DNA from 3 places in the Exiguobacterium sp. s157 genome. Region 2 is predicted to be linked to each of the others. Evidence: riboswitches for the same ligand, from Rfam matches in the RefSeq annotation. Region 2 holds a riboswitch; each other region holds the start of a gene.
What was found. Region 2 has a riboswitch for S-adenosylmethionine ahead of KNP67_RS07390 (Na+/H+ antiporter NhaC family protein). Riboswitches for the same ligand answer to the same signal wherever they lie in the genome.
Positions count from the first base shown of each region.

Region 1: linked by a shared signal. The riboswitch ahead of KNP67_RS12610 (LVIVD repeat-containing protein) and the one ahead of KNP67_RS07390 (Na+/H+ antiporter NhaC family protein) in region 2 are both predicted to bind S-adenosylmethionine.
Region 3: linked by a shared signal. The riboswitch ahead of msrA (peptide-methionine (S)-S-oxide reductase MsrA) and the one ahead of KNP67_RS07390 (Na+/H+ antiporter NhaC family protein) in region 2 are both predicted to bind S-adenosylmethionine.

Region 1 is NZ_JACSLQ010000007.1:27,300-34,681, forward strand. Features, by position in the region: gene KNP67_RS12595 (alanine/glycine:cation symporter family protein) at 1-121, shown strand, start outside; gene KNP67_RS12600 (L-lactate dehydrogenase) at 157-1,131, opposite strand; gene KNP67_RS15585 (DUF6678 family protein) at 1,241-1,570, opposite strand; gene KNP67_RS12605 (hypothetical protein) at 1,629-2,048, opposite strand; gene KNP67_RS12610 (LVIVD repeat-containing protein) at 2,118-3,500, opposite strand; SAM riboswitch class I at 3,612-3,726, opposite strand; gene KNP67_RS12615 (YciI family protein) at 3,817-4,191, opposite strand; gene sufB (Fe-S cluster assembly protein SufB) at 4,326-5,723, opposite strand; gene sufU (Fe-S cluster assembly sulfur transfer protein SufU) at 5,743-6,177, opposite strand; gene KNP67_RS12630 (cysteine desulfurase) at 6,167-7,382, opposite strand, start outside.
Region 2 is NZ_JACSLQ010000003.1:42,912-50,293, forward strand. Features, by position in the region: gene KNP67_RS07385 (GGDEF domain-containing protein) at 1-1,658, shown strand, start outside; SAM riboswitch class I at 1,755-1,850, shown strand; gene KNP67_RS07390 (Na+/H+ antiporter NhaC family protein) at 1,903-3,204, shown strand; gene KNP67_RS07395 (TVP38/TMEM64 family protein) at 3,232-3,876, opposite strand; gene trhO (oxygen-dependent tRNA uridine(34) hydroxylase TrhO) at 4,102-5,043, shown strand; gene KNP67_RS07405 (divergent PAP2 family protein) at 5,160-5,585, shown strand; gene KNP67_RS07410 (PucR family transcriptional regulator) at 5,688-6,911, shown strand; gene ald (alanine dehydrogenase) at 7,041-7,382, shown strand, end outside.
Region 3 is NZ_JACSLQ010000005.1:121,344-128,725, forward strand. Features, by position in the region: gene KNP67_RS10780 (bifunctional glycosyltransferase family 2/GtrA family protein) at 1-26, shown strand, start outside; gene KNP67_RS10785 (3'-5' exonuclease) at 70-636, opposite strand; gene KNP67_RS10790 (four-helix bundle copper-binding protein) at 702-1,034, opposite strand; tRNA gene KNP67_RS10795 (tRNA-Ala) at 1,148-1,220, opposite strand; gene KNP67_RS10800 (GRP family sugar transporter) at 1,355-2,218, shown strand; gene msrA (peptide-methionine (S)-S-oxide reductase MsrA) at 2,248-2,760, opposite strand; SAM riboswitch class I at 2,825-2,926, opposite strand; gene KNP67_RS10810 (hypothetical protein) at 2,971-3,132, opposite strand; gene KNP67_RS10815 (amidase family protein) at 3,244-4,647, shown strand; gene rlmN (dual-specificity RNA methyltransferase RlmN) at 4,717-5,778, shown strand; gene KNP67_RS10825 (SMP-30/gluconolactonase/LRE family protein) at 5,955-6,836, shown strand; gene KNP67_RS10830 (hypothetical protein) at 6,849-7,112, shown strand; gene KNP67_RS10835 (GTP-binding protein) at 7,215-7,382, shown strand, end outside.

The sequences.
Region 1 (7,382 bases), on a different contig from region 2:
TCTTATCCCGAACATGATTGCCGTCTTGATGTTGAGCGGCGAAGTGAAGCGCTTGACGACCGAGTTCTTCACGTCCGAGAAATATTATAAGAAAGACGTCGCCGAGAAGAAGGCGTCGTAATGACAAACCCGGCTGCGATTGCAGCCGGGTCCTTTTTATGTTGATGATTCGATGTTGTCAATCGCTTGGCGAATCCGTCCGACCGAGGCATCGAACTGTCCTTGTTCCTCGTCCGTCAGTTCGATCTCGACGATTTGGCGGATACCAGTCCGGTCAATCAAGGCCGGTACGCCGATATGGAGACCTGAGGCACCGTATTCGCCATCGAGATGGGCACCGATTGTCACGACGGAGTTCTCATTCCGGACGATGGCGCGGACGATTCGGAGGAGCCCGAGCCCGATCGCGTAGTACGCCGCGCTCTTATATTCGATGATTTGATTCGCCGCATCGCGGACTCCTTGATAGATGGCGTCCAAATCTTCTTGGCGATACGATTCATTCTCCTCAAGTAGCTGCTTCATCGACTTCCCGTAAACGCGGGCGTTGTCCCAGGCGACGAAGCCCCCAGCACCATGCTCGCCCATATAATAGACGTGGCAGTTCCGTGACGACAAGTCGAAGTACTCGCCTACCTTATAACGGAGACGTGCCGTATCAAGGACTGTTCCTGAACCGATAACGCGATGTTTCGGCAAGCCGGACGCCTTCCAGACGACGTGTGCCATGACATTAACCGGGTTCGTCGCGACGACGATGATACCGTCGAATCCGCTCGCCATAATTTGTTCCGTGACATGTTGCATGACCTTCGCATTTTGTTCGGCGAGGTCCATCTGGGTCTGACCGAGCTTTTGAGCGGCACCGGCCGTGATGATGACGATATCGGCGTCGCGGCAGTCCGAGTAGTCACCTGCCCAAATTCGGACCGGACTCGGGGCGAATGATATCCCGTGATTGAGGTCCATCGCCTCCCCTTCGGCCTTGGCGTGGTTCGAGTCGATCAAGACGAGCTCTTCACAGAGCGCGGCCATCGAAAGTTGATAGGCGAAACTGACGCCGACCCAGCCGGCGCCGACGACGGCGATGCGGGTGATGTCTTCTGGGTCAATCGTGTTCAAGTGATCCATATGCTTCATCCCTTTCTAAACGTGTTCTCTTACTTAGCATACCCGACTCGCCTTCGTTTTACGACAAAAACTAAACAATCAGTATATACAAAGTAAATACAGGATTACGCTATACGTCACGTTTCGGTTCAAATATTCCCGTATCTCGAACATAGCCAAAAATTTGAATCGTTTTATTGTCCTGTATAAACGGGATTCGTTCTTTCGTTAAAATAAATATTATTTCATCGGTCATGTCACATACGTCCGGTTCGACGATTGCTCCCTTGTAGACTAACACCTTTGGTCGCAATCGAATCCATTCGATTGATTGTAGAGAAGACTCTATCCAAATGTCTTCCCACTCTCCCCATAACAATTCGTACTCAGACAACGACTCACTTGGAAATAACGTATCTTCTCCTAAGTATTTGATTTGATACGGGAGCGCATAACACAATGCTTCTGATAGAGCTCGATTTCATGCAGTTCTTTTCGTCGGTCCACCCAATTCACCTCTACCGTATTTGTTCTAATTTTACAATCGCTCGTAATACTTCATCCCGATTCTGCTTTTTCTTCATCCACTTAGGCAAGCGACTCTCAATACTGCGATTCGCCCTGTCGCTTGTCCGTATCATCGCCTCGATATAACGCTTCATGTAGCCGAGGTGCTCTTGGTTGTAAGCCCATAGTACATGACCACAACAACCTGTTTGTAGATAGAGCGGCAATCCGAAATGAACATCGATAGCTCCACCGATATATTTTGTACCGTTTTGCTTCATTTGCAGATGACCGCAATGGAAACAGCTCAGGCGTACCTCATTAATCTTCTCCAAAACGTCCGCTCGGCCCCCACATTGTGGACAAATCACAAACATTTGAGACATGAACGTCTCCAGTTCTCGACTCTCTAATAAAAATCGATTGGTCACGACATCGCCCCCTCGTTTCATTATACAAAAAACCAGCGAAGTCGAGCTTCGCTGGTTGTCGAGATGGCATTACTTGTTGGTTTTTTGGAGCACTTTCAACCCTGTACCCATGTCAGACGCGAGCACATAGTTTTGATCGACGTACACGCCCCAGATATTCGCATCGGCCGGCACGTATTTTCCGATTTGTACCGGGTGACTTGGATTCGAAATATCAACAGTTCGAACCCCGCCCGCATAGTGAGACAAGTACAACGTGTTCCCATGTACTTTTGGATCGTGTACCGTTTTACCGAACGTCACTTGTTCAGCCGGATTCTCAGAGATGTCTTCTGTCAAATCCGTCTTGAATTCGCTCAATAGTTTTGGATTCGTTTTGTTTTTAATGTCGAAGATCCGTGTGTATCCGTAAGCTTGTTCGTAGCCTGATTTAACCGGTGCATACACTTCTCTTGTTTCAACGAGTACCGTGCCGCCTTTTGCAAGTGCCGCCGAGTGCGCCGAGCCTTGTTGATCCGATGCGAACGCTGTGCGTCCTTCGTATGTCACGTTATCTGGGTCTGAAATATCCAAGATGATCGTTCCAAGATCCCAGAACGAGAGAAACGCTGTTTTCCCGTTCTCATCCGCATAGGCGCTATGATTGAAGACCGGTCTCTTCTTGCCATCTGGTGCGTTCCAGTTGTATCCGTCAAAGCTTTCATCGACTTCTGCTAATGAGCGTGGATCGAACTCATATAGCTTCTTCGGTTCCGCCGGGTTGGTGACATCGACGAGTTGGAAGTCCTTCTCTTTACCGTGTGAATAGTAGTCCGCGTAAGGGTTCGAGGCAAGGACCAATACCCGGTCCCCTTGTGTCGTCAAGTAAAGCTCATGTGTGCCTCTCGTTTTCTTCGTCACTTCATAGAAACCCAACTTCTTCGGCTCATACGGGTTCGTCACATCATAAATCAGGAATCCACCTTTAGAATTCGGATTTTTAGAGTCGAGTTGTTGTGCCGATACAACCGCCAAATCTCCTTTGAACGATTTTGTGTTCACCGTCTTCACGATTACTTTTTCCTGCCAAGTCCCAGGAATGTCTTGGTCGGCGAATACAGCGACTTCTTTCGGGTTGGATGGATCTTTCAAGTCAAACACGCGAACCCCGCCGTTTCCTCCACCGGCAGTATGTGTTCCTGTGTATGCGAACCCTTTATGGGCGTACACGTCGGCCGTACTATTTTTTACGCCTTCTCGGATTTCCTTTAATGATACTGCTGCCGTCTCATGTAGATACTTGACGTTCTTGCTTCCTTCCGTCACGGGAACCGAACTGATTTCATCCGAATTGCGCTCCCCTTTCTCAATGATGATGTCCCCAAGCTCGTCATGCGCATATGTAACCGGTAAAGCTGACGAGACCGTTAACCCTGTGACGAGCGCTGCACTTAATAAGAATTTTCCTTTCAAAATAAATTCCCCCTTATATTTTTTTGATAGAAACTCTGTTAGAGGCAGAATACAAAAAAATCCTTCTGAACTCATAAACGAGACAGAAGGATTCCTAAAAATTCCGATTTCCTCTCATCTCTCAGCGTTCGCTGTTAGATTTAGCACCGTTTCCGTACTGGCGATTCAGTACGGATGGTTGCCGGGCTTCATAGGGCTAATTCCCTCCACCTGCTCTTAATAAGAGTATTCATATCAAATTACTTTGTATTATGACGACGTTTCCATGGAATGTCAATATATTTTTCTGCATAATCTTTACAGGTGAAGTTTTCATTCACTCTCGCTCCCGATAATAGTGAACCGGCCGAATCTCGAGCCTCCACCCTAACGCTTCCGCTTCGGGCACTTGGGTCGTCGGATGGATGGAAGCGATTCTGACCGCGTCCTCCATATCCACCGCTTCAATCACGAACGCACTTCCCATGACTTCCTTCGATGCCGTAACAGGCCCATCCGTAATCGAAATCTCCTGTGACTCCCGCTTGAGTTGCTTCATGCTCGCTTCAAGCCTCATGTCCAACAACACTTGTTCACTTGCATATAGCTCCTGTAAGTATGGTTCACACGTCGCCATGATTTGATCGATTTCTAGGTCGGTCTTTTCGTTCATTTTGTCAGCGTTGAAATATCCCGTTACCAAGAACATCATGTGATCTTCTCCTCTCGAATCTACAGTCATGCATCATCTTATCCCATTCCCTATTCCCTGTTTACAGGCATTGCCTACACAAAAAGACGGTCGACATGAAATCATGTCAACCGTCTTTCCTCATCTATTCAGGATTATCCAATCGATCCTTCCATCTCAAACTTGATGAGACGGTTCATTTCGACGGCATATTCCATTGGCAATTCTTTCGTGAACGGCTCGATGAAGCCCATGACGATCATCTCCGTCGCTTCTTCTTCCGAGATTCCACGGCTCATGAGGTAGAAGAGTTGCTCTTCTGACACTTTAGAGACTTTCGCTTCGTGCTCGAGTGAGACTTGGTCGTTCAAGATCTCGTTGTACGGGATCGTGTCCGACGTCGACTCGTTATCCATGATGAGTGTGTCACATTCGATGTTCGAACGTGCACCTTTCGCTTTACGACCGAAGTGGACGATTCCGCGATACGAGACTTTTCCGCCTTGTTTCGAAATCGACTTCGAGACGATTGACGACGACGTGTTCGGTGCGAGGTGAATCATTTTCGCGCCCGCGTCTTGGTGCTGCCCTTTACCGCCGAGAGCGATTGAGAGCGTCATACCGCGTGAGCCTTCACCTTTCAAGATGACGGCCGGGTATTTCATCGTGAGTTTCGAACCGATGTTGCCATCGATCCATTCCATCGATCCACCCGCTTCACAGACAGCACGCTTCGTGACCAAGTTGTAGACGTTGTTCGCCCAGTTCTGGATCGTCGTATAGCGGCAATATGCGTCTTTGTTGACGAAAATCTCAACGACCGCTGAGTGGAGTGAGTTCGTCGTGTAGACCGGTGCTGTACATCCTTCGACGTAATGGACAGAAGCGCCCTCGTCGACGATGATGAGCGTCCGCTCGAACTGACCCATGTTCTCCGAGTTGATGCGGAAGTAAGCTTGGAGCGGTTGCTCGAGCTTCACGCCTTTTGGTACGTAGATGAACGAGCCACCTGACCAAACAGCCGAGTTGAGCGCCGAGAACTTGTTGTCCGTCGGCGGAATCAATTTTCCGAAGTACTCACGGAAGAGGTCTTCGTTTTCTTTGAGCGCCGTGTCTGTATCTTTGAAGATGACACCTTTCGCTTCAAAGTCTTCTTGCATGCTGTGATAGACAACCTCAGACTCATACTGAGCCGAGACGCCTGCCAAGTATTTTTGCTCCGCTTCCGGGATTCCGAGCTTGTCAAACGTACGTTTGATTTCTTCAGGAACCTCGTCCCACGAGTGCTCTGTCTTTTCAGACGGTTTGACATAATACGTGATCTCATCGAAATCGAGTGCCGTGAGATCCCCGCCCCATGTCGGCATCGGCATTTTGCGGAACTGTTCGAGTGATTTCAAGCGGAACTCGAGCATCCATGCCGGTTCTTCTTTCATGCGCGAGATCGTCTCTACGATTTCATTCGTCAAGCCGCGGCCTGAACGGAAAATCGAGATGTCTCGGTCATGGAAGCCATATTTATAATCGCCAATGTCAGGCATGTTTTTCGCCATATCGGTCTCCTCCTTCTACTTACGCTTCCTCGTCGACTCCCTTTTCAAGCGCTTTCCACGCGAGTGTGGCGCACTTGATGCGAGCCGGAAACTTTGAGACGCCAGACAACGCTTCGATGTCGCCTAGGTCGAACGTGTCTGTATCATAGTCTTTCCCTTGGACCATCTCCGAGAAGATGGTGGCCAATTGGAGTGCCTCGTCAACAGACTTGCCCTTCACGATTTGAGTCATCATCGATGCCGACGCGAGACTGATTGAACAGCCTTCACCTTCGAACTTGGCATCTTTCACGATTCCGTCCTCGACTTGGAGTTGGAGTCGGAGTGAATCCCCGCATGTCGGGTTGTTCAAGTCGACCGTCACGCCATCTTCGATGACGCCACGGTTTCTTGGGTTTTTATAATGATCCATGATGACCTGTCGGTACAACATGTCGAGATTGTTAAAACTCATAATTGAAATACTCCTTCGTTTGACGTAGCCCTTCGATGAAGCGGTCAACTTCTTCTTTCGTATTATACAAGTAGAAGCTCGCTCGGGCTGTCGATGATTGCTTCAGGAGACGCATGAGCGGCTGGGCACAGTGGTGGCCGGCCCGGACCGCGATGCCTTGCATATCCAAGACGGTCGCTAAGTCGTGGGCGTGCACGTCGCCTAAATTGAACGTGACGAGTCCGACCCGTTCCTCTGGTCCGTAAATCTCAATGCCTTCAATCGTACGCATCTGTTCGATGGCGTACGTCGCGAGCGCCCGTTCGTGGGCTTCGACGTTCTCGAGACCGAGGTCTTCTAAAAAGTCGATGGCCGCTGCCAAACCGACGGCGCCGGCGATAATCGGCGTCCCTGCTTCGAATCGGTACGGGATATCTTTCCATGTCGACTCATACAAGTCGACGTAATCGATCATCTCGCCACCGAATTCGACCGGTTCCATGTTTTTGAGCAACTGCTTCTTCCCGTATAAGACACCGATCCCGGTCGGACCGAGCATCTTATGGCCTGAGAAGGCGAGGAAGTCGCAATCGAGTGCTTGCACGTCAAGTTTCCGGTGCGGTGCGCTTTGCGCCGCATCGACGACCATGACCGCGCCTTTTTCATGGGCGAGCTTCGCCACATCGGCGATCGGGTTGATCGTGCCGAGTACGTTCGAGACGTGACTCATGGCGACGATTTTCGTCCGGTCCGACAAGACGGCACGGACCGCGTCGAGCGTGACCCGACCGTCCGGCGTCAATTCGACGTAACGGAGCGTGGCCCCTTTACGCTTGGCGAGCTGTTGCCATGGAATCAAGTTGGCGTGGTGCTCCATCGGTGTGAGGACGATCTCGTCCCCCGCGCCGACATTGGCGTCCCCGTAGCTTGACGCGACGAGGTTAATCGCCGTCGTCGTCCCGCGTGTGAAGATGATTTCTTCTGGGACGGCGGCGTTGATGAATGAACGGACGCGCTCCCGCGCCCCTTCATACGCATCCGTCGCGTGCGTCCCGAGCGTATGGACGCCCCGGTGCACGTTCGAGTGGGTGCGGCGATAGTAATCCTCGATCGCCTCGATGACAGCAAGCGGTTTTTGGGAGCTCGCCGCGCTGTCGAGATAGACGAGCGGATGACCGTTGATTTCCTGATCTAAAATCGGGAACTGTTTACGAATCGAGGCATCA
Region 2 (7,382 bases):
CCGTCCTTGGTTGGAGTATTTGGAGTATGCTATTCGGTTTGACGCTCATCTTGTTCGCTACAGGCGTATTGAACATGCCGGCCATCGAGCCGTTACCGTTCATCTTGATCGCGTTGCTCGTCATTATTTTTCAAATGGACTCCATTGAACGGAAAGGCGTCTACTTTACCTTTTCAGAAAGTATCGTCTTAATTATTTTTCTATTCTTTGATTTTGAGACAGCGCTGTTCGTCAATCAGATTGGACTACTCGTCTTCCAGTTCGTCAACTTGAAACCGCGCGTCGCGCTTCGACGGTTCCGTTTTACGTATCCGTGGAATGCCATCACGTCATTTTTGGAAATCGCCATCCCGGCCAGCGTCTACTTGGCACTTGGTGGTGTGACCGGTCTCGGATTCTATTCCCAAGAATCGTTCCTCCCGCTTGCCGGTTTGATTATTGCCATCATTTTGAACACGGTCGTCCAAAAGTATCAAGTCGGCTGGTGGTTCCGCGTCGACATCCCGGTCCGCGACTTTTTAAGCATCGCGTTTTACACGTATATCGTCAGTCTCGTCTTCATTTTGGCGGCCTCGCTCTTCCGGGAGACAAACTTGCTCGTCGTCAGCAGTATCGCCGCCGCACTCACGTTCTTTATTAAGCGACTCATCATTCAAAAAGGTCGACAAGACGCCTTCAAATCGTTGATTGAACAATATGATGAAGCAAAAGAAGCCGTATCGCTATCGCAAAGCGAGGCACAAGCCATCGAAGTGTTCCTCAGTCAATGTGAGCGACTCAACGAGTACGATGAAGGGTACGTCGAGTTCAAACTGTTTGATCGCACACTTTACTTTGATTTGAAGACGCGCCAGCCGATCGATCGCCATGTCGTCTTTGAATTACTCGATGCAACCTATCCGAACGAAGCCTCGGTCGAGTACGAGATGCGCTTCGAATGGGACGCCCCGCTGTCGAACGAATTTAATGAAGACTATCATAGCTTCATCTCGGTCCGTTCCGAGGAAATCGAAGGAATCCGCACGTGGATTGTGATGACGGGCGAGCACGTCTATGGCTATCCGCCCATCATTCAACGCGAGATTGTCAAACTGCTCAAGTCGTTCAATCGGACGATCAGTCGTTGTCATGAACGCGACCGCCTCTATACTGAGAGCCGGACGGACAGCTTGACGCTGCTTGCCAATGCGCGGGCTTTTTATGAATACGGGATTCAACAGATCTCGGACGGCTCGATGTATCCGATTTCCGTCGCGATGCTCGATATCGACTTCTTCAAAAAAATCAATGACACGCACGGTCACCAAGTCGGAGACAGTGTGCTCCAAGAATTCGGTCGCCGCATTCGTCAAGTGCTCCGCACCGAAGACTTTGCCGCCCGTTACGGCGGTGAAGAGTTCATCTTGCTCTTAAACCGTTGTGATGTTGAGGCCGCCGTCGAGATCGCCGAGCGCATCCGCCAACAAATCGAGAACAAACCGTTCCACGTCGACGGAATCGATATACCCGTCACCGCTTCAATCGGTGTCGATACGATTCAGTCGTTCGGCGACAAACGTCTTGACGATACGATTCGTAACGCCGACCGCGCGCTCTACGTCGGCGGGAAATACGCCGGTCGCAACCGCGTCGCCCATTATAATTTCTTAACGACCTGACTCGCCCCCACGTTCATCGCGTGGGGGTTTGCTATTGACAAGCAGATTTGAAACAGGTACGTTAGGGAACGTGTCTTATAACTAAATATCACAACTTTTTTATCAAGAGAGACTGAGGGACTGGCCCGATGACGTCTCGGCAGCGGGTAACCTGTGCCAAATCCAGCGAGCGGTCTGCTCGAAAGATGAAAAAAGTGTTTCTTGTCGAGAGAGCCTTTTTTCAGAAGGCTCTCTTTTTATTTTTATGAATGAGGTGAATCGATTGGAACAACCAACAGCTAACAAATGGGCGCTCTTGCCCTTACTCGTCTTCCTCGTCTTCTTTATCGGGGCAGGCATCTATTATGACGACTTTTATAAATTCCCCGTCTTGATCGCGGCCTTGATTGCCGTGATCGTCGCGGCGATGATGACGAAAGGGAGCGTCACCCAGACGGTCGAACGCGTCGCCCAAGGTGCCGGGAACCCGAGCATCCTCATCATGGTGTTCATCTTCTTGCTCGCCGGTGCGTTTTCAAGCGTCGCCGAAGCAATCGGTGCGATTGACGCGACCGTCAATGCGGCATTGACGTTACTACCGCCCTCGCTCCTATTGAGCGGCCTATTCGTCATCGCAGCCTTCATCTCGATGGCGATGGGTACGTCGACCGGGACGATCGCCGCACTGGCGCCGATCGCTCTCGGCATCCATGAGGAGAGCGGCGTCAATATCGCTATCGCGGCGGCCGCCGTCGTCGGGGGTGCCATGTTCGGGGATAACTTGTCGTTCATTTCGGACACGACGATTGCAGCCGTCCGCACCCAGCGGACGAACATGCGCGACAAGTTCCGGACCAACTTTTGGATCGTCTTGCCGGCAGCCGTCATCACAACGATTTTACTCGCTGCCCTATCGAGCGGAGAATCGACCATCGAGCCGGCGGCGTTTGAATGGTATAAGTTGATTCCGTATCTAGCGGTTATCGTGCTCGCTTTGACGGGAATGAACGTCATCCTTGTCTTGCTCGGCGGCATCGCCCTAACCGGCATCATCGGTCTATTGGATGGCAGTCTAGCCGTCACCACGTACGTCACCGCCATGGCGGACGGCATGATGGGCATGGCCGAGATTTCACTCCTGACATTGCTCATGGGTGGGCTCGTCGGACTCATCTCGCACAACGGCGGACTCACGTACTTGCGTGACGCGCTCACGTCCCGAATTAAAAGACGGGCCGGCGCGGAGTGGAGCATCGCCGGGCTCGTCAGTGCGACAAACGTCGCGACGGCGAACAACACGATTTCGATTCTCGTGGCTGGTCCGCTCGCCGCGAACATCGCCGACGATTATGACATCGAACGTAAAAAGTCTGCGAGTGTACTCGATATCTTCTCGTGCGGGGTCCAAGGTCTGCTGCCTTACGGGGCACAGCTTCTCATTGCGGCCGAACTGACGAACACGGCATCACCGGCGCTCGTGCCGTATATGTTCTATCCGTTCTTGTTGTTCATTTGCGGAGGATTGGCCATCGCCTTTAACTTCCCGCGTTTCAAAAAACGCGCTTAACGAAAACGACCTTGTGAAGCTGTCGCTTCACAAGGTCGTTTGTCGTTTCGCTTCAAGTTCACGTTTCAGCTGCTCGTTACGTTTTCTGAAGGCACGCCGTTTGAGCAGTTCTTCGAGTCCGCGGCTGATTACCCACAGAACGAACAGCAACAGGACGAGCATCGATAATCGGAACGGGCTTTGGATAAACTCTTCCCACTGGTCACCGATGACAGAGAAAATCAAGACGACGAGCAACTTCCCAAACCCGGCCGCCATAATGAACGTCCGGAGCGGCATTTGGATGAGGGCGAGTAAATACGTAATCAAACTGACCGGAATGAACGGGAGCGAGTAGAGAAATCCGAGCGAGACCGGACTCATATGATTGATGCGTTCGAGCCAATAGACGCCTTGTTTATGCCTCTCGAGCCATCGCGTCATCGGCTTTCGAAAGACGTAGCGAACAGCTGCAAACACAAGAATCGTCCCGAGCAAGCTTCCGACCCACGACAATAACGTCCCGAGCCAAAAACCGTACGTTGCTGCGTTCGCCGAGATGATGAGGACGAGCGGGAGAAATGGAAAGATGGCTTCCAGGAAAGGTGCCCCGAGTCCTGCCCAAGGTCCGCCCGGAAGTCCTTGTAGCCATTCAATCAAGTTTAAAATATATTGTTGGAGTGATGTCAGCATGTCAGTTTCCACCTTCAACTTTCGTTATTCCCTTTTTACCCGATTTCGCTCAGGAAGACGCATCCCCCTGCCCACCGCCGTAAAAAAATAAAAAGTATTTGCGAAATTCCGCTGTGATATCTATCATATAATATGGACTTGTGGTTGCAGGCAAGTCCGTTCGTCGAACGACACAACCCAACGTTCGTTTTCCTGCAAAAAACTGAACACAGGGGAGTAACACACATGGAAACAAAACCAATGCGGGTCTTACTGTACTATAAGTACGTCAATATCGAAGACCCAGAAACGCTCACACAAGAGCACCTCAAGTATTGCAAGGACCTCGGTATCAAAGGACGCATCTTGATTTCTTCCGAAGGAATCAACGGGACGTGCTCTGGAACTTGGGAACAGACCGAGCAGTACATGAACGACTTGAAAGCGAACCCGCTATTCAGCGACATCGAGTTCAAAATCGATGAGGTCGAAGAGCATGCGTTCTCGAAAATTTTTGTCCGTCATAAGAAAGAGCTTGTGACGTGGCGCTTTGATGGTGAGTTCGACGTGCCTAAACAGCACGGTGCATACCTCGAACCGGCAGAATGGAAAGAGATGATGAATCGCGACGATGTCGTCATCCTCGACGTTCGTAACAACTACGAGTACGATCTTGGTCACTTTAAAAACGCGATCAAAATCGATGTAGAGGCTTCTCGTTACATGCCAGATTGGCTCGAAGAGAACAAGGACCTCTACGAAGGGAAAACGTTACTCACGTACTGTACCGGAGGCGTCCGTTGCGAGAAATTTACCGCATATATGCGTGACCAAGGTCACGACAACATTTTCCACCTTAAAGGCGGCGTCGCCATGTACGGCAAAGACGAAGCCACGAAAGGCGAAGACTGGGAAGGTGAGCTTTACGTCTTTGACGAGCGCATCAACGTCCCGGTCAACACGGTCAACCCGTCCGTGGTTTCGGAGTGCATGCACTGCGGAACGAAGACGGTCCGCTACGTTAATTGTGCCAACCCGGTGTGTAATGCCCAACACTTCTGTTGTGAAGAGTGTGAACCGAAACAAATGCGTTCATGCTCGAAAGAGTGCCAGGAGCATCCACGTAACCGCTATATCATCGAGAATATCGCGGACAAACTTCAGGAGACTGAAGGCGTCGTCGGGTAACAAAAATCGACCAGAAAGCACTTCGAGCCTACGCTCGAGGTGCTTTTTTGACAGAAACTTTACGTCTAGCCGATGACAGAATCGGGTATAGTGTAGATACCATTGTCAGACAGGAAGTGAATCGATTGCTCTTTAACGAACCTTTACTCGCCGCCTTGCTCGCTTGGTTCATCGCACAAGCAGCCAAGCTCGTAACCGAACTCATTAAAACACGAGATTTTGAATTAGAAATCATGTTTGCCTCGGGTGGGATGCCAAGTTCCCACTCTTCGACCGTCGTCGCCTTAGCGACCGTCATCGGTCGAGTCGAAGGAATCGATTCCAGTATGTTCGCACTCGCCTTGATTTTCGCGACGATCGTCATGTACGATGCGACCGGCGTTCGTCAGGCGGTCGGATTCCAGGCCCGCTTGTTGAACGACTACTTCAAAGGAATCAAGCACGAGACGCCCATCTTAAATGAGCTGGTCGGTCATACCCCGTTCCAAGTCATCGTCGGGGCTTTACTCGGTCTCGTGGTCGGACTGTTTTTCCCAATTTAATGTGAATGATGCAGGCATGTCGTTCCCCCCTTCTAAAAACTCACCATCTTTTTGTGAACTTTCACAACAGAGACGGTATAGTGAAAGAGAGGAGGAATCGACATGCCTTTTTTGCAGAAATCTTATGAGTCGCTCGATACGCTCGCCGAAGCAATCGGGCAAGCGATTCGGGCCCCCATCACGATTGAGAATCGACACCATCAGTTACTGGCCTATAGCACCCACCCCGACTCGACGGACCCGGCACGAATCGCGACGATTATCGGCCGCCGTGTCCCGGAAGCAGTCATCGAAGACTTATGGGAAAGTGGCATCCTTCAAGAAGTGATCGACCGCGACGAACCGGTCGTTATCCCGGCCCGAATGGCCGTTGGTCTCAGTGAGCGGGCGGCCGTCGTCATCAAGCAACAAGGTGACGTGCTCGGTTACATTTGGAGCCTGGCCCGAACGACGCCGTTCTCAGAACAAGAACTCACCGTCCTACAAGAAGGGGCGAACATCGCCAAAAAATTGCTGATGACCATCGCGATGCACGAACGGCGCATCGACGCCGAATTGGAACGTTTCTTTTTAGAAGTGCTGGCCACTCCCGTCTTATCGCCATCCCACCGCGATCGCTTGAATGAGCTCGCACCGATTGCCGTCGCCAGCCGCCTCACCGTGATTGAATGTGCCCAGCCGGTCACCCCGCAACTGGCGGAACGACTGTTTTATGTATTGGCGACCCAGCAAGCGATTGAAGTCGTCCTGCACGCGATCGATGGCCAGCAGTTACTCGTCTGGCATTATATGAAATCGGACTTGGCCGAGGAAGAAACGGCGCTCTTGCAGTGGGCCGACCGCTTTGAAACGCAGCTCCGAGACAAGTTCATTGAAGCGGAGCCGCGCCTTGGCATCAGTCGACGTTTTTTTGAGAGCGACATGCTCTATGCGGCGATGGAAGAAGCACGACGCGTCACGTCGCTTCGCCGAAAATTCCCGTATGAGCTTGCGACATCGCGCACGTTCGAACAGATCGGAATTTATCAGCTCGTTCCCGATTTGGCCCGACGCATCGGGCTTCGTCTCGAGACGCATCCGACCATCGAGCGCCTACAGGCGTATGACGTCACGCATCATACTGAACTCGTCACGACGCTCGAATGGTATTTCTATTTTGATGGGAACGTCAAGCGTGTCGCCGCTCATCTTCACATCCATCCGAATACCGTGCTCTACCGGATTCGGCGGATTGAAGAACTGACGAACATCACCCAAGTCTCGCTCCCTGAACGGGCCGCCGTTTATCTTGCCATTAAGGCCGGTCAATACCGCCAAGACGATTAACGCCTACTTTGTGTTTTTTCACAAAGTGGGCGTTATCACTTTTAGAATCCATGCTAAAGACAGCGTTTTCGGATGGGTCTATACTAGAGGTGTGAACAAATTGTGTCAGTAGAGAAAGGGGAACTTTACATGAAAATCGGGGTATTGAAAGAGATTAAAAACAACGAAAACCGCGTCGCCTTGACGCCGATGGGTGCAGCCGTATTAACTGAACTTGGACACGAGGTCCTCATCGAGACAGAAGCGGGCGTCGGTAGCGGCTTCACAAATATGGAGTATGTCGATGCGGGGGCAACCATCGTCGACACCGCTGCGGACGTTTGGGAAAACGTGGAATTGGCGTTGAAAGTAAAGGAACCGCAACCATCGGAATATCGTTATTTCCGTCCTGACTTGACCCTCTTCACTTATTTGCATTTGGCGGCCGAACCAGAACTCACGAAAGCACTTGTCGATTCTGGTGTGACGGCC
Region 3 (7,382 bases), on a different contig from region 2:
AAAAAAGATGGATCTTTAAACGGTGACAGGCCAAGACGATTGTCTTGGCCTGTCTGGCATGCTTATGGGTCAATAGGCGAGCTTCCCGAGCTTGACCGATGTATAGCGGTGCAGTTCACGCGGGTCATGAATCCCGGTCTTCTGCATCATATCGCGCATAAGCAACGCGCAGACGCGGGCATCTTCAGCCGCATCGTGATGGATGAACGGGACGTTCAAATATTCCGCCATCGTGTTCAGCTTGTGATTCGGCAGTCGAGGATACAGTTTTCGCGACAGCTTGACGGTACAGCCGTACTCGATCGTCGGAAACGTATATAAATCATATTTGGCGATCGCTTTCTTGAAAGCGCCCATATCGAATGAGGCGTTGTGCGCCATGACGAGGTCGACATCCCGCAGCGTCGGATAGAGCTGTTCAAGCACCTCGGGTAAGGCTGGGGCGTCCCAGACGTCGCTCGGCCGGATGCCGTGGACGCGGATATTGCCTGCGTCAAAGTCTTCTTCTGGATTGACGAGTAGTTGGTTCGTCTCGATGATTTCACCGTCGACGAGTAGGCTCCAGCCGACAGAGCAGATGCTGCGACTATCGCGGTTGGCCGTCTCGACGTCGATGGCAAGAATTGAATGTGACATAATCGGTCCCTTTCTCATAAAACAAGTATAAAAAAAGTCTAACATATCGTTAGACTAAAAAGCGATTATGCGGCCACGAGGTTGCGACACGCCTCGGCACAGCGGAGACACGCTTCGGAACAACGTTGGCAATGGTCATGCAAATGGCGGCCACATTCGACGGCGCACGTGTCGCACACCTGGGCGCAGAGTGCAGCAATCGGTTTGGTGAAAGCCGAATCGGTCTCGAGCGCGTTCAAGGCGAGCGCACACACTTCCGAACATTCTTTCGTCAGCCGGATACACTCGGCGACCATCAATAAATCCTCTTCTTGTAAACATTTTGAGAAACAGTGATTGCTTGCCCGCATACAGTCGATGACGGCTAAAATGGTCTCTTCGACAGAGGCACGATCCATAGTAAGTCCCCCTTAGAATAATGATGTCTTACAATCATTACCCGCTACCAGGTGACTTAAACCGGGCGGAGACGCAAAAAAGTCACCCCTCAAATGAGTGGTGACTTCCATAATGGAGCATAGCGGGCTCGAACCGCTGACCTCCACGCTGCCAGCGTGGCGCTCTCCCAGCTGAGCTAATGCCCCGTTCGAAAATTATTATATCATCCTAGTAAAACATTTGGCAATGGGTATTTTTAAATTTTTTTGAACAAAGTTTAATCGGGCGTAAACGTGGGAAAATTATGGGTAATGTTATTCTACGAAAGCAGGTGTTATCTATGGAAATGATTTTACTCGCACTCTTACCTGCCTTGATGTGGGGGAGTATCCCACTCATCGTCTCGAAAGTCGGCGGCAAGCCGATTCAACAGTTAATCGGGACGACGATTGGGGCGATGGTGATGGCGGTCATCATCGCACTCGTCTTCAATCCGGAGTTCACGACGCTCGCAATCGTGACCGGCTTCATATCTGGTGTGTTCTGGGCACTCGGGCAATATTTACAGTTCCAGTCGTTCCAAATTTTAAGTGTATCGAAAGCGATGCCGATCAGCACCGGGATGCAACTCGTCGGGACGTCGTTGTTCGGGGTCATCGTGCTCGGCGATTGGAAGACGACGACCGAGTTGTGGCTCGGCTTTTCTGCGCTCGTGTTGATTATCATCGGGGCGGCACTGACGTCATACCAACAACAAAAAGATGGCGATAGCAGCGGCGCCTTGAAGAAAGGTTTGCTCGTCCTGCTCGTGTCGAGTATCGGTTATGTGACGTATGCCGTCTTGACGAACTATTTCGAGGTCGACGGCATCACGGCCATCTTGCCGCAGTCGGTCGGGATGTTCGTCGCGGCGCTCTTGTTCAGCCTGCGTGAGAAAGATGTGAAGAAGTTCGACCCGAAGACGTTCAAAAACATTTTGGCCGGTCTCGCTTGGGGGATCGGGAACTTCGGGCTGTTCGTGTCAAGCGGTGAGGTCGGCATCGCGACGTCATTCGCCTTGTCCCAATTGAACGTCGTCGTGGCGACGCTCGGCGGGATTTATCTATTGAAAGAAGAGAAGACGACGAAAGAACGGGTCTTCGTCTTTATGGGAATCGGGCTCATCGTCGTGGCCGGATTCATGCTCGGGATTGCCAAGAGCTAAAAAGACGGGTCAGACGACCCGTCTTTTGTTTACCAGGCTTGCTCGATGAATGCGTCGCGCCCAGATTTCTTCCGGTCCTCTTTATAGTGGGCCGGATTTTTTTTATGGAAGTCTTGATGATATTCCTCGGCCGGATAGAACGTGTCGGCCGGTAGAATCTTCGTGACAATCGGCTGTTTGAAGCGTCCGCTCGCCGCGAGCGCGTCGCGACTCTGTTCTGCTTTCACGCGTTGGTCTTCCGTATGATAGAAGATGGCCGGCGCATATTGGCTGCCGCGGTCTTGGAACTGGCCGCCGTCATCGGTCGGGTCGGTCTGAATCCAATATAGTTCGAGCAGTCGTTCATAAGCGAACAGCGTCGGGTCGAACGTGATCTCGACGACCTCATAGTGTCCCGTCGTCCCTGTCTTCACTTGTTCATACGTCGGGTCATTGACGTGACCTCCCGTATAACCGGATACGATTGACTCGATGCCAGGTTGTTCCTCGAACGGCGTCACCATGCACCAAAAACAGCCGCCTGCGAATGTTGCTTTTTCCATTAATAAGTCCCCCTCATGTTCATTTCCAAAAAAAAGCGCCCATGTCATCGACATGAGCGCTCTGTCATATCGGCCAAGGCAAACTGCCTTGCTGGAAGTAGCACCTTGCCGAAGCAGGTTGCTGTGAAGTCATAGAGCCAGGTCTCTCGTTCACTCGAGATATCGATATGTAGTTGGTGAGAGCATCATACCATCAGATTTGAAGCGGCGTCAACGGTTTGGTTTGCGTCGAAGTTGGACCAAGGTGGCGCCGAGAATCAAGATGACGAGGACGATGGAGAGCGGTAGCGTATACGGAGCGTCCCCGGCATATAGCTGTAAGAAGAACAAGGCAAAGACGGACAATAAGACGAGAACGTACGAACGGTTCATAGTAACCTCCCTTTTCTTTCAGTGTACCAAGTTACATATTCGTTGGCGAACGAAAACAGGAAATCATGTGGCGATAGCGAATACCATCGAGTGACCAAAGGAGGAATCTATATGACTGAACCAAACACATGTTTCGAACTCGATATCGAGACCGCCCATCGCGGATATAAAGAAGGAACGTTCACGGCGCGTGACGTGACGGCCTATTATTTGACTCGAATCGCCCAGTTGAACGATAAGCTGAGAGCGGTCATTCAAGTGAACCCGGACGCCTTGTTCGAGGCCGAGGCGGCCGACCGGGCGTTTCGACGAGGTGACCGCTTGCCGTTGCTCGGCATCCCGGTGTTGATTAAAGACAATGTCGAGACGGCCGGATTGATGAAGACGACGGCCGGGGCCGTCGCCCTCGCGCATCACTTCGCCGGCCGGGACGCCCATCTCGTCCAAAGCCTGCGCGCGAGCGGGGCCATCATCCTCGGGAAAGCGAACTTGTCCGAATGGGCCAACTTTTTGACCGAGGGCATGCCAAACGGCTGGAGTGGGGTCGGTGGCCAGACGCTCAATCCATATGGGGACAAGCTCGATGTCGGAGGGTCGAGTTCAGGTTCGGCGTCAGCGGTCGCGGCCAACTTGACGTTGCTCGCCGTCGGCAGCGAGACGAGCGGCTCGATTATCCACCCGAGCGTCCATAACGGAATCGTTGGTATCAAACCGACCGTCGGGTTGATTAGCCGCAGCGGCATCATCCCGATCTCCCGGTCGCAAGACACGGCCGGCCCGATGGCACGGACACTCCGGGATGCGGTGCTCGCCCTTGAGGCGATGGTCGGGGAAGATCCCGCTGACCCAGCGACGGCGCATCTTCCGGCCGGTCCGCCTTACCGGACTTGTCTCGATGAGCGGCAAGCAGTCGGGATGCGTGTCGGCGTCGTCAAGACCGATTTGTCGGAAGAAGAGCAGGTGCTCTACGACGAAGCAATCGCATTGCTGAAACAGAGCGGCATCGAGGTCGTCACCGTCGAACTGCCGTCGAAAGCAGGGCTCGACCAAGGGGATATCCTGTATCATGAGTTCAAGCTCGGAATCGAGGCGTATCTCGCCTCGACGAAGCTCCCGTATGAGACGTTGTCGGATTTGATTAACTGGAACAACAGTCATCCGGAGACGATTCCGCACGGACAGAAGACGTTCGAGAAAGCGAACGAACAATCGGGTCGCTTGATTGAGGACGCCTATTTGATGCGCCGCCTCGACGACGTCTATCACGCCAAGACGGACGGCATCGACCGATTGTTGGCCGAGCAGGAACTTCATGCGCTCGTCTTGCCGCATGACCACAATTATGACATGGCGGCGAAAGCCGGCCATCCGACCGTCACGATCCCGTATCGCTTGAAGGCGAGCGGGGCCCCGTTCGGTCTATCATTCACCGGGACGAGCTATGCCGAACGCGACTTGATTCGTCTCGCCTATGCGTTCGAGCGTCACGTGACACGTCCCGTCCCACCGTTATAAGAACGTTGCACCGGTCGTCCACGTCCGCTACAATGGTACGTATGCGGATTGAAGAAAGGACAGATAGCAATGAAACCATCTATATACGGGCTGACATTCGATCAGCTGACGGAAGCGTGCGTCTCTTGGGGATACAGCGCCTTCCACGCTAGACAAATCTGGGACTCGCTCTATATCGACCGAGTCAAGCACATCGAGGACATCTCGGTACGGGCCGAGGTACGTGAGGCGCTCGCCGCCGAATACGTCATCTCGACGCAAGACCTGTTCGTCAAACAAGAAGCGGGCGACGGGACGGTCAAATTTTTACTTAAACTGCATGACGGACACTATATCGAGACGGTGCTCATGCGTCACAAATACGGACGTTCGGTCTGTGTGACGACGCAAGTCGGCTGCAACATCGGCTGTAGCTTCTGTGCGAGCGGTCTCTTGAAGAAGACGCGCGATTTGACGGCCGGCGAAGTCGTCGAACAGATCATGACCGTGCAACATTATTTGGACGAGGTCGGGGAAGGTGCCCGCGTCAGTCATATCGTCGTCATGGGAATCGGGGAACCGTTCGATAACTTCGATAACTTGGTCGATTTCCTCCGTGTCGTCAAAGACGAACGCGGACTCGCCATCGCACCGCGTAAAATCAACGTGTCGACGAGCGGTCTCGCCGACAAGATTTACAAATTCGCGGACCTCGATCTTCGCATCAATTTGGCGCTGTCACTCCACGCCCCGAACGATGCGTTGCGGACGCAAATCATGAAAATCAACCGGGCGTTCCCGCTCGACAAGCTCATGCCGGCCATCCGTTATTACGTCGAGAAGACGAACAAACGCATCACGTTCGAATATATTCTCTTATCGAAAGTGAACGATTTGCCGGAGCACGCCGAGGAACTCGCCGACTTGATTGACGATATTAAAGACAAGTCATACGTCAACTTGATTCCGTACAATCCGGTCAACGAGCATATTCAGTATGAGCGGAGCACGTCTGAGGACATCATGGCGTTTTATGACGTCTTGAAGAAGCGGGGCATCAATACCGGTGTCCGTCTCGAGCACGGGACTGATATCGATGCGGCCTGTGGCCAGTTGCGCAGCAAGCATATGAATGTCGAAGGCGCAAAATGACAGGGACTCCTTGAATCTCATGATTCAAGGAGTTTTTTTGTCTTCTGCCCTAGAAGGATGCCGGCCCGGTTCAATATTTTTCTTCCGAGCGGTTGCTATTTTGGGAAATGTTGAATAGAGATTGCCCCCTCAGGGAATAGTCACTTGAAATCAATGTAGAGAGTGGAGGCAATTCAATGGAGACAGTAAACGCTGCGTTATGGATTCGAGTTCGAAATACGCTTGGGGAAGGCCCGTGTTGGGATGCGGAACTGAAACGCTTCTATTGGGTCGATATCGAGGGACATACACTTTGGTGGTACGATGAGAAGGAAGATGAATTGTCGTCGTTCGATATGGGACAACAGATCGGGTTCGCGGTCCCGAAAGTGACGGACGGCGTCGTCGTCGGCTTGAAAGACGGGATTTATGAGTGGGACGAGACGTCAAAAGAGCTCGATAAAATCGTCGAACTCGACGACCCGGAAGGAAAGCTCCGCTTCAATGACGGTAAAGCCGACCCGTACGGACGCATCTTCGCCGGCACGCTCCATCTTGAAGACGAGGCGGAACAAGCGACGCTATACCGCCTGAATCGCGACGGCACGACCGAGGTCATGTTGAGCGAGTTGACATTATCGAACGGACTGACATGGTCACCCGACCATTCGACGTTCTATCATATCGATACACCGACCGAGACGGTCCGTAAATACGCCTTTGACTTGAAGACGGGTACGCTCGGCGAAGGGGAGGCCATCATCGATTTCACCGTCGAGGAAGGATTCCCGGACGGCATGACGTCCGATGAGGAAGGGTTCTTATGGATTGCACACTTCGCCGGCGGCCGCGTCTCGCGCTGGAACCCGGAGACGGGTGAAAAAGTGCTCGAGGTGCTCGTGCCGGCCCCGAACGTCACATCGTGCTGTTTCGTCGGTGACGACTTGAACCAACTCGCCATCACGACGGCTCGTGAAGGAATGGATGACGAGGCACTCAAAGCCCATCCGGACGCGGGGTCGGTCTTTAAAATCGATACAGACGTGAAAGGGATGCCGCTCTATCGGTTTGGACGATAAGGAGGTAAAGAGATGGTGAAGCGATTGCTCGTTCGTGCAGGCATCGGTTTGGCACTCGCGGCAGTGGCCCGGGTCGGGATTCAAAAACTATTGGATTCGAACCAGGAAGACGACCACACGTATTTGAATCCGCGCTGGGATGAGGCCCCGAGTGTCGATGCCGATAAGGATGAGGATGAGGTCGGTCTGACGCAGCTCGATTCGATTTATCGGGCCGAGTGGCAAGCGAACACGTATCCCCGCTCCGAGGCGGAACGCAAGGCGTTGGAAGAATAGGGAAAGGAACACGTCCGGGAACGGGCGTGTTTTTTCTTGACAAGACAAAGGTGACCCGTCATTATCTAAAGAGTAATGATTACGATTTATGAGTGAAGATACATGAAACGAATTCCAATCACGGTGCTGTCCGGTTATTTAGGGAGCGGCAAGACGACATTGATGAATCATCTGTTGAACAATCGGTCCGGCAAGAAATATGCGGTCATCGTCAACGACATGAGCGAGTTGAACATCGACGAACGATTGATCGAGCAGAACGGTTTCTCG